DNA from 2 places in the Streptomyces sp. NPDC028928 genome. Region 1 is predicted to be linked to the other one. Evidence: riboswitches for the same ligand, from Rfam matches in the RefSeq annotation. Region 1 holds a riboswitch; the other holds the start of a gene.

What was found. A riboswitch is a leader RNA that binds a small molecule or an ion and turns the genes downstream of it on or off. The one in region 1 is predicted to bind cobalamin.
Region 2: another riboswitch for cobalamin. It lies ahead of ACZ4U1_RS39415 (cobalamin biosynthesis protein); the one in region 1 lies ahead of nicT (Nickel transporter NicT).

What each region holds. Positions count from the first base shown of each region.
Region 1 covers NZ_JBVHVI010000008.1:382,562-387,855, reverse strand. The annotation lists gene ACZ4U1_RS21600 (glycoside hydrolase family 13 protein) at 1-1,444, opposite strand, end outside; cobalamin riboswitch at 1,641-1,825, shown strand; gene nicT (Nickel transporter NicT) at 1,854-2,936, shown strand; gene ACZ4U1_RS21590 (nucleoside hydrolase) at 2,933-3,895, opposite strand; gene thrS (threonine--tRNA ligase) at 3,927-5,153, opposite strand.
Region 2 covers NZ_JBVHVI010000027.1:22,990-28,283, reverse strand. The annotation lists gene ACZ4U1_RS39435 (class II aldolase/adducin family protein) at 1-207, opposite strand, end outside; gene ACZ4U1_RS39430 (lysozyme) at 726-1,508, shown strand; gene ACZ4U1_RS39425 (inorganic phosphate transporter) at 1,652-2,908, shown strand; gene ACZ4U1_RS39420 (hypothetical protein) at 2,943-3,170, shown strand; cobalamin riboswitch at 3,299-3,440, shown strand; gene ACZ4U1_RS39415 (cobalamin biosynthesis protein) at 3,553-4,497, shown strand; gene ACZ4U1_RS39410 (cobyric acid synthase) at 4,494-5,294, shown strand, end outside.

The sequences.
Region 1 (5,294 bases):
GCAGGGCCGTGCGGTACAGCTCCAGCGTGGAGCCCTCGGCGCCGGTCTGCGCCTCGACGGCGTAGGCCGCGAAGGACGCGGGCTGCGGCAGCCAGGAGGCCCCGGGCCCGAAGCCGTAACTGGGTCCGGTCGTCGTCCACGGCAGCGGCACCCGGCAGCCGTCGCGGCCCTTGCGGACATGGCCGGTCTGCTCCCAGATCGGGTCCTGGAGCACCTCGGCGGGCAGGTCGGCGACCTCGGGCAGGCCGAGTTCCTCACCCTGGTAGAGGTAGGCCGAGCCGGGCAGCGCCAGCATCAGCAGGGTCGCGGCCCGGGCCCGGCGCAGCCCGGCCGCCGTGTCGACCGCGGGCGCCGCGCCGTCGGCGAGCAGCCAGGCGGCCGGATCGGTGCCGGCCGGCAGCATCAGCCGGGAGGCGTGGCGTACGACGTCGTGGTTGGACAGCACCCAGGTGGCGGAGGCCCCGGCCGCCCGGGCCGTGGCCAGCGAGCCGGTGATGACGTCCCGCAGTTCCTCGGCGTCCCAGCGTGCCTCCAGGTACTCGAAGTTGAAGGCCTGGCCGAGTTCGTCGGGCCGGGCGTACAGGGCGCGGCGGGCGCCCGGCACCCAGGCCTCGGCGACGGCCATGCGCGGCGGGGTGTAGGCGTCGAAGATCTTGCGCCAGTCGCGGTAGATCTCGTGGACCTCGTCCCGGTCCCAGTACGGGTGGCTGCCCGGCGGGACCAGGGGCAGCGCGTCCTCGCCGGTCGCGCCGATGTCGCCGACGTCCCGCAGCGGCTCGGTGAGGTCCTTGGCCAGGCCGTGGGCGACGTCGACGCGGAAGCCGTCCACGCCCCGGTCGGACCAGAACCGCAGGGTGGTGCGGAAGTCGGCGCGGACCTCCTCGTTGTCCCAGTTGAGGTCGGGCTGTTCGGGGGCGAAGAGGTGGAGGTACCACTCCCCGTCGGGCACCCGCCGCCAGGCGCTGCCGCCGAACACTGACTGCCAGTCGGTGGGCGGGAGTTCGCCGTGCGCACCGCGGCCGGGCCGGAAGACGTACCGGTCCCGGGCGGCGGAGCCGGGTCCGGCGCGCAACGCCTCCTGGAACCAGGGGTGCAGGTGGGAGGTGTGGTTGGGGACGATGTCCACGACGACCTTGAGGCCGAGCCGGTGCGCCTCGGCGACCAGGGCGTCGAAGTCGTCCAGGGTGCCGAGGCGTTCGTCGACCCCGCGGGGGTCGATGACGTCGTAGCCGCCGTCGGCGAGTTCGGAGGGGTAGAAGGGGCTCAGCCACAGGGCGTCCACGCCGAGCGTGGCGAGGTGGCCCAGCCGCTGGGCGATGCCCCTGAGGTCGCCGAGGCCGTCTCCGTCGGCGTCGGCGAAACTGCGCGGATAGACCTGGTAGATGACGGCCTGGCGCCACCAGTCGGGGTTTCTGGGTGAGAGGTCCGGCGAGTGGTCTGCCATACGGGCTCCCCTGGGACGGACGACAGTACGGAATCTGTATCTGTCCACCTTGCCCGGAAAGGCAACCTTTTCGCGGGTGGTCAGGCCGTGCAGTGCCCCAACAGGCCCTGTGTCCGCGCGTCACCGGTGGCGGGGACCGCCTGTGATCTTGGATACCTGCGCGGGTGCGCAGCTATGCGGGAAACCGCGTGCCCCTCTACGGTGGGCGGGCCGTGGTGCTCGGGAAGTCGATGCAAGGTCGACGCGGCCCTCGCCACTGTGATCGGGGAGTTCCCGTTCCGTCCGGCACACCGCCGGGCCACTGGTCCTACGACCGGGAAGGCAGGGACGGCGGACGCGGCACCCGTAAGCCAGGAGACCGGCCACGGCAGCTCATGAAGTGATCCACGAGGTGCTGGAGCATGAACCGATGGCCGATGCCGCAACCTTCCGCTGGCGACGCGAGGACACCGTCAAGACGGCGGGCCTGATGGCGGTGATCGTCGCCCTGCACGTCGTGGCCTTCGGGATCCTCTACCTCCTCGTCGCCCCCCGGCACTACAAGGTCGGCACCGACGTCTTCGGTGTCGGCCTCGGCATCACCGCCTACACCCTCGGCATGCGGCACGCCTTCGACGCCGACCACATCGCCGCCATCGACAACACCACCCGCAAGCTGATGGCCGACGGCAAGCGGCCGGTGTCGGTGGGCTTCTGGTTCGCGCTCGGCCACTCCAGCGTCGTCGTCCTGCTGGCGCTGCTGATCGCGGGCGGCACCTCGCTGGCCGGCAAGGTGATGAACGAGGGCTCCACCACCCACCAGGTGCTCGGCTTCCTCGGTACGACGATCTCCGGCACGTTCCTCTACCTCATCGCCGCCCTGAACCTGGTCGCCCTGGTGGGCATCCTGAAGGTGTTCCGGGCGATGCGCGCGGGCGCGTACGACGAGCAGGAGCTGGAACAGCACCTGGACTCACGGGGCTTCATGAACCGGATCCTCGGCCGCCTCACCAGGTCCGTCTCCCGCCCCGGCCAGATGTACCCGCTGGGCTTCCTCTTCGGCCTCGGCTTCGACACGGCCACCGAGGTCACGCTGATGGTGATGGCGGGCTCCGGCGCGGCAGCCGGCCTGCCCTGGTACGCGGTGCTCTGCCTGCCCCTCCTCTTCGCGGCCGGGATGAGCCTGTTCGACACCCTGGACGGCACGTTCATGAACTTCGCCTACCAGTGGGCGTTCGCCAACCCCGTCCGCAAGGTCTTCTACAACCTCGCCATCACCGGCCTGTCCATCGCCGTCGCCTTCTTCATCGGCACCATCGAACTGGTCGGCGTCCTGCACGAGAAGTTCGCCCTGCACGACGCCGTGACCGGCTGGATCGCCGGCCTCGACCTCGACAACGTCGGCTACCTCATCGTCGGCCTGTTCGTGGTGGTGTGGGCGGCGGCGCTGACGTACTGGCGACTGGCCCGCGTGGAGGAACGCTGGTCGGCCCCCGCCACGCCCGCCGACTAGCGTTCCACCGTCTCCAGGTACAGCTTCACGTACCGGTCGACGTCGACCTCCAACGCCACGTCGACCAGCGCCCGTTCGCGGCCGCCCTCGTGGATCTCCGACTCGCCCAGCCGGGGCCGGCGGTCGACGATGGTCTGGCCGCGGGTCGGGCCGGGGGCGAGGGAGACCTCGACCGGGAGGAGGCTGGTGGTGATGCCCTGCGGGTCGGCGACCGCGCACACCGCGCCCGCGTCGCCGAGGCCGCCCGCCTCCTCGGCCTCCGGCGGCTCGCCCTGGTGGGCCGGCCGGTGGGCGAGGAGTTCACCGGCCAGGCGGGTGCCGGGCTCGCTGCTCGTCCGCAGCCGGTGCACCTCGTCACTGTCCACGATGACCTGCCGGAAGACGTCCAGGCCGTACATCGTGATCGGCACCCCGGCCGTGAGCAGGATCGCCGCGGCCTCCGGGTCGTGCCAGACGTTGAACTCCGCGACCGGCGTGGCGTTCCCGACCTCCACCGCGCCGCCCATGAACACGATCCGCTCGATGTTCCGGGTCACCTCCGGGTGGGTGCGCAGGAGCAGGGCGATGTTCGTCAGGGGCGCCGTCGGGATCAGGGTGACCGGGCGCGGGGAGGCGAGGATCTCGCGGTGCAGGAGGGTGACGGCGTCGACGTCGACCGGGGTGCGGGCGGGCGCGGGCAGGCCCAGGTCGCCCATGCCGTCGGCGCCGTGCACGGGCGCGGAGCGGGCGGGCTCCAGCAGCGGGCGCTCGGCGCCCCGGGCCACCGGGATGTCGGGGGCGCCCGCCTGCTCCAGCACGGTGAGGGTGTTGCGGACCACGCCGTCCACGTCGGTGTTCCCGGCCACGCAGGTCACCGCACGGAGGTCGAGTCCGGGGTGGCGTACGGCGAACAGCAGGGCCAGGGCGTCGTCGACGCCGGTGTCGCAGTCGATGATCACGGGGATGGGCTGACCGGTCACGGCGGACTCCTTCCGTCGACCCGACCTTAGATCAGTCCCAGAGCGCGGTGCCGCGTGCCGCCACCCGTTCGGCGATGCGCCGCAGGAGTTCACTCCCGGGCAGCGCACCGGGCCGCCGGCCGTCCCGCAGGCGTACGGCGGCCAGCCCGGCGCCGGCCTCCCGGGCACCGATCACCGCCTGGTACGGCACGAGGCGCGCCGCGCGGATCCTGGCTCCCAGGGTGCCCTCCTCGGGCCCGGCGACTTCGGCGCGCAGGCCGAGCGCGAGCGCCTCCCGGACCAGTGCCGCCGCCTGCTCCCGCTGGTCCTCACCGACCGGCAGCACGGCCAGCTGGACCGGGGCCAGCCAGGCCGGGAACGCGCCGCCGTGCGCCTCCAGGAGGTGGGCGACGGCCCGCTCGACGCTGCCGATGACGGAGCGGTGCACCATCACCGGCCGGTGCTTCGCGCCGTCGGCGCCGATGTAGTGCAGGTCGAAGCGGGCGGGCTGGTGGAAGTCGATCTGGACGGTGGACAGGGTGGACTCGCGGCCCGCCGGGTCGGCGATCTGCACGTCGATCTTCGGGCCGTAGAACGCGGCCTCGCCCTCCGCCTCCTCGTACGCCACCCCGGCCTCGGCGAGGACCTCCCGCAGCAGCTCGGTCGCCCGGCGCCACAGCTCCGGGTCGGCGACGTACTTGCCGCCCGCGCCGGGCAGCGAGAGGCGGTGGCGTACGGCCTCGATGCCGAGGTCGGCGTAGGCGCGGGCGATCAGCTCCAGGGCGGCGCGGGCCTCGGCCACCACCTGGTCCAGGGTGCAGAAGACGTGCGCGTCGTTGAGGTGGATGGCGCGGACCCGGGTCAGCCCGCCGAGCACGCCGGACAGCTCGGCACGGTGCATGGCGCCCAGCTCGGCGATGCGCAGGGGCAGTTCGCGGTAGCTGTGGGAGCGGGAGCGGTAGATCAGGGCGTGGTGGGGGCAGAGGCTGGGCCGCAGCACGACCTCCTCGGCGCCGAGCCGCATCGGCGGGTACATGTCGTCGCGGTAGTGGTCCCAGTGCCCGGAGATCTCGTACAGCTCGCGTTTGCCGAGCGCGGGCGAGTAGACGTGCCGGTAGCCGGCCCGGCGTTCGGCGTCCCGGATGTACTCCTCCAGGGTGTGCCGCACGACCGCCCCGTCCGGCAGCCAGTACGGCAGTCCGGCGCCCATCAGCGGGTCGGTGTCGAAGAGGTCCAGCGCACGGCCGAGCCGCCGATGGTCGTCGACCTTGTCGTTCATCCGGTTCTCCTCCGTCGGGGAGGCGGACGCCCCGGTGCACGACGAAGCCCCGGGGCGTGCGCCCCGGGGCTTCGATGCTGGTCAGGTGTCAGCGCGCCGGGACGGTGTCCGGCGTCGTCGTGTTCGACGGGTGCTGGTGGG
Region 2 (5,294 bases), on a different contig from region 1:
GCCGGTGATGTCGGCGGGGGTGAGCCGGTCGTAGGGGACGCCCGAGGGGGTGACCAGCACCAGGTCGCCGATGCGGGCGGAGACGTTGCCGGAGGTGCCGACGACCAGTCCGTCGGCGACGGTACGGCGCGCCGTCGCGACCAGTTCCGCCCAGAGCCGTGCCTCGTCCTGGTGTTCGTCTTCCGTGTGCAGCAGCGGTTCAGCCATGCGGTGATCCTGCCAGCCGGGGCTGCGGGAGCGGGTGGGGCGGCGGCTTCCGCCCGGAAACCGTGCGGCCGAACGGGCGAATTTTACGGCGAAACACCTGAAACCGCACCAAATCAGTGCGTACGGGTGATCATCGGGCTTTTCAATGGTCCCTCTTGCCCACTGGACGACCGCTGCCGCCCGCGAGGGGAGGGCGTCCGCCGTCCGCCACCCCGGAGAGACGCATGGCCCGTGAACGCACCCTCGTCCGCCGCCGCGCCGCGGTTCTCACCGCGGCCACGGCGGCCCTCGCCCTCGCGGGCCCCGCACCCGCGTCGGCCGCACCGACGGACCCCGTCGTCCCGCCATCGGCGGGATCACCGGCGCCGACGGGATCGCCGGAGGCGGCCGGGATCCTGGAGGCGGCCGGAGCGTGGGGGGCCACCGGAGCATGGGAGGCCACCGGACTGCTGAGGCCGACCGGACTCGCGGAGACGGCCGGACTCACGGAGACGGCGGGACTCACGGAGACGGCCGGGCTGTCGCAGTCGGCCGGGCAGGCGGAGACGGCCGGGCAGGCCGGGGCCGCCGGAACACCAGAGGCCGCCGCGGCGCCGGAAGCACCCCCAGCACCGGAGGCCGCCGCAGCGCCGGGAGCCGCCGGGACGCCGAAGACCGGTGCCGGGCTGCCCCGGGGGCACGACGTGTCGTCGCATCAGAAGCGGGTCGGCTGGGCGGCCGCACGGGCGAAGGGGGCGCGGTTCGTGTACGTCAAGGCGACCGAGTCCACGGACTACCGCAACCCCTACTTCTCCGGACAGTACGGCGGCGCCCGCAAGGCCGGCCTGATCCGGGGCGCGTACCACTTCGCGCGGCCGGACCGGTCCTCCGGGGCCCGGCAGGCCGCCTACTTCGTGCGGCACGGCGGGGACTGGCGGGCGGACGGCTGGACCCTGCCGCCCGCGCTGGACATCGAGTACAACCCGTACGACGCGCAGCACAAGTGCTACGGGCTGGGCCGGAAACGGATGGTCCGCTGGATCCGGTCGTTCAGCGACGAGATCAAGCGGGAGACCGGCCGCCGCCCGGTGATCTACACCACAGCCCAGTGGTGGAGGCTGTGCACCGGGAACAGCCGCGCCTTCTCCTCCTCTCACGCCCTGTGGATCGCCCGTCACGGCACCTCGCGGCCGGGCGCCCTGCCGGGCGGCTGGCGGTACTGGACGTTCTGGCAGTACGGCACCAAGGGCCGGCTGCCGGGTGACCAGAATCTCTTCAACGGCCCCCTGAGCCGGCTGCGGATCCTGGCCCGGGGCCGCTAGCCAAGGGGCGCCTGGGCCGAGAGAGCAAAGCGGAGTCTCGTACGCGCGTTACTGACACCCTCACGCCCGCCTCAGTTCATCTTCCGTTCACCCAGGTTGCCTACGTTCGTCCAGCCAATGACCTCGAACGATTGCCTGGGTAAATGGAAAGCTTCTCGCTGATCCTCGCGATAGTGGTGGTAACCGCTCTCGCGTTCGATTTCACGAACGGTTTCCACGACACCGCGAACGCGATGGCCACCACCATCTCCACAGGCGCCCTGAAGCCGAAGATCGCGGTGACCATGTCCGCCGTCCTCAACCTTGTGGGCGCCTTCCTCTCCGTGGAGGTCGCGAACACGATCTCCAAGGGTCTCGTCGACGAGACCGGCATCCGTCCCGAGGTCATCTTCGCCGCCCTGGTCGGCGCGATCCTCTGGAACCTGCTGACCTGGCTGGTGGGCCTGCCCTCCAGCTCCTCGCACGCCCTGATGGGCGGCCTGGTCGGCGCCACCGTCGCCTCCGCCGGCTTCGGCGCCGTCCACGGTGACGTCCTGGTCACCAAGGTGCTGCTCCCGGCCGTCGCCGCGCCGGTCGTGGCGGGCCTCGCCTCGCTGCTGGCCACCCGGTTCTCCTACGGCATCGGCGGCACCGCCGACGGCGAGGCCACCCGCAAGGGCTACCGCGCCGGCCAGATCGCCTCCGCCGGCCTGGTCTCCCTCGCGCACGGCACCAACGACGCCCAGAAGACGATGGGCATCATCACCCTGGCCCTCGTCGCGGGCGGCTCGATCGCCCCCGGCTCGAACCCTCCCACCTGGGTGATCCTCTCCGCCGGCCTGGCCATCGCGCTCGGCACCTACATCGGCGGCTGGCGCATCATCCGCACCATGGGCAAGGGGCTGACCGACCTGGAGCCGCGCCAGGGCTTCGCCGCGCAGACCAGCGCCGCGACCGCCATCCTGGCCTCCTCCCACCTCGGCTTCTCCCTCTCCACCACGCATGTCGTCTCCGGCTCGGTGATGGGCGCGGGCCTGGGCCGCAAGGGCGGTGTGGTCCGCTGGTCCACCGCGACCCGCATGTTCATCGCCTGGGCGCTCACCCTCCCGGCCGCCGCGCTGGTCGGCGCGGGCGCCGAGGCCGTCACCGACCTGGGTGACTGGGGCACCGCCGTCGTCGCCGTCTTCCTGGTCGCCGCGTCCGCCGCGATCTGGAAGATCTCCCGCCGCGAGGTCGTCGACCACACCAACGTGGTCGAGGAGACCACGGAGCCCGTCGGTGTCGTCACCGCCGCCATCGCCGCCGTGACCCCGCCGCCCGCGGGCACGATCACCGAGGACCTGACGGCCACCATCCCCGCCCCGGCCACCGAGCCGGCCCCCGCCGCCGCCCCGGCCACCCCGCCGGCCGCCGCGGTCTGACCCCGAGCACACGGTTACTGAAGGAAGCATCCCCATGAAGATCGACTGGGCGGCCCTCGGCTCCGTCTTCGGCGTCAGCCTCGGGGTCACCGTGGCCCTGGTGACCCTGTTCACCCTCGGCATCGCGGGCCTGAACCGGCGCGAGAAGGCCGTGGCACAGGGTGGCTCCGCCGCCCTCGCCGTCACCGGCGCCTACCTCTGCTTCGCGGCCTGCGCGGCGGCGGTGGCGTACGGCATCAACCTGATCGTGGCCAAGGCCTGACCACACCCACAGAGGCTCCCCCGCGCGTGTCGCGCGGGGGAGCCTCTGCCGTACTCCGGCAGACCCCGCACACCCCACGGTGTGGGGATCGGCACACTCTCCCCACGCAGGTCAAAGGCAAGTTGACGGCCGTTCCGGGCGCGTGGTGGACTGCCCAGGCCATGTACGGCGGCAGGAGAGGAAGCCGGTGCGAATCCGGCGCGGTCCCGCCACTGTCACCGGGGAAGAACCCCCCGGGAGCCAGGAACTCTCACCGCCGATTCACGTCGAACCAGGGCGCGGACACCCTGAGTGAGGACACATATCGCCATGCTCGGCTGCCGATCGAGGACCAGCACCAGGCCTACCGGGCCCGTTCCTGCGCCCACGGCCGGCTGAGCCGATGGGTGCCGATCGCACATACGCGTACGGCGCCGCCGCCGGCGTCCTCGGTGACCTGCTCCTCGGCGATCCCCGCCGCGGGCACCCGGTCGCCGCGTTCGGCCGGGCGGCCGGGGCCGTGGAAGGCGCGTTGTGGCACGACCACCGCGGCTGGGGCGCCCTGCACACCGCCGTGTGCGCCGGTGGCGCCGTCGCTCTCGGCGCATTCGCCGCGCGTGCCGTACGCCCCTCCCGCACCGCCTCCGTGGCGCTGACCGCCGCCGCCACCTGGGCCGTGGTCGGCGGCACCTCGCTCGCCCGCGAGGCCCGCACCATCGGACGCGCCCTCGAGGCCGGGGACGTCGAGGCCGCCCGGGCCCGGCTGCCCCATCTGTGCGGCCGGGACCCGCAGGCGCTGGACGCCGACGGTATCGCCCGGGCCGTGGTCGAGTCGGTCGCCGAGAACACCTCGGACGCCGTGGTCGGCGCCCTCGTCTGGGGTGCCGTGGCCGGGGTCCCGGGGCTCCTCGGGTTCCGGGCGGTCAACACCCTGGACGCGATGGTGGGTCACAAGTCCCCCCGTCTGCGGCGCTTCGGCTGGGCCTCCGCCCGCCTCGACGACGTCGCCGGCTGGCCGGGGGCCCGGCTGACCGCCGTGCTCGCCGCCGCGGCCGGACCGGATCCGCGGGGTGCCCTGCGCGCCTGGAAGGCCGACGCGCGCAAGCACCCGAGCCCCAACGCCGGTCCCGTGGAGGCCTCCTTCGCGGGTGCGCTCGGCGTACGCCTGGGCGGGACGCTCTCCTACGGCGGCCGTACCGAACACCGGCCCGTGCTCAACGGCGCCGCCGGACGGCCGGTCCGGGTCACCGACATCGACCGGGCCGTACGGCTCTCCCGCCGTGTCGGCCTGCTCGCCCTCGCCGGCACGCTCGCCGCACGCCGGCTCCTGAAAGGACGCGGGAAGTGAACGGTGGTCTCCTCGTCGCCGGCACCACCTCCGACGCCGGCAAGAGCGTCGTGACGGCCGGCATCTGCCGCTGGCTGGTACGCCAGGGTGTCAAGGTCGCGCCGTTCAAGGCGCAGAACATGTCGTTGAACTCGTTCGTCACGCGCGAGGGCGCGGAGATCGGGCGGGCTCAGGCGATGCAGGCGCAGGCCTGCCGGCTCGAGCCGACCGCGCTGATGAACCCGGTGCTGCTCAAGCCCGGCGGCGAGCAGAGCAGCCAGGTGGTGCTGCTCGGCAAGCCGGTGGGCGAGCTGAGCGCACGCGGGTACCACGGCGGGCGCCAGCAGCGGCTGCTCGGCACGGTGCTGGACTGCCTGGCCGAGTTGCGGGGCACGTATGACGCGGTGATCTGTGAGGGGGCGGGCAGTCCGGCCGAGATCAACCTCCGGCGGACGGACATCGTCAACATGGGCATCGCGCGCAATGCGCGACTGCCCGTGCTCGTCGTCGGCGACATCGACCGCGGGGGCGTGTTCGCGTCCTTCTTCGGGACCGTCGCCCTGCTCTCGCCGGAGGACCAGGAGCTGGTCGCCGGGTTCCTGGTGAACAAGTTCCGCGGCGATGTCAGCCTGCTGGAGCCCGGGTTGGACATGCTCCAGGGCCTGACCGGGCGGCGGACGTACGGCGTGCTGCCCTTCCGGCACGGGCTCGGCATCGACGAGGAGGACGGGCTGCGTGTCTCGCTGCGCGGCACGGTCCGCGAGTCCTCCGTCACTCCCCCGGTCGGCGAGGACGTGCTGCGGGTCGCCGTGTGCGCG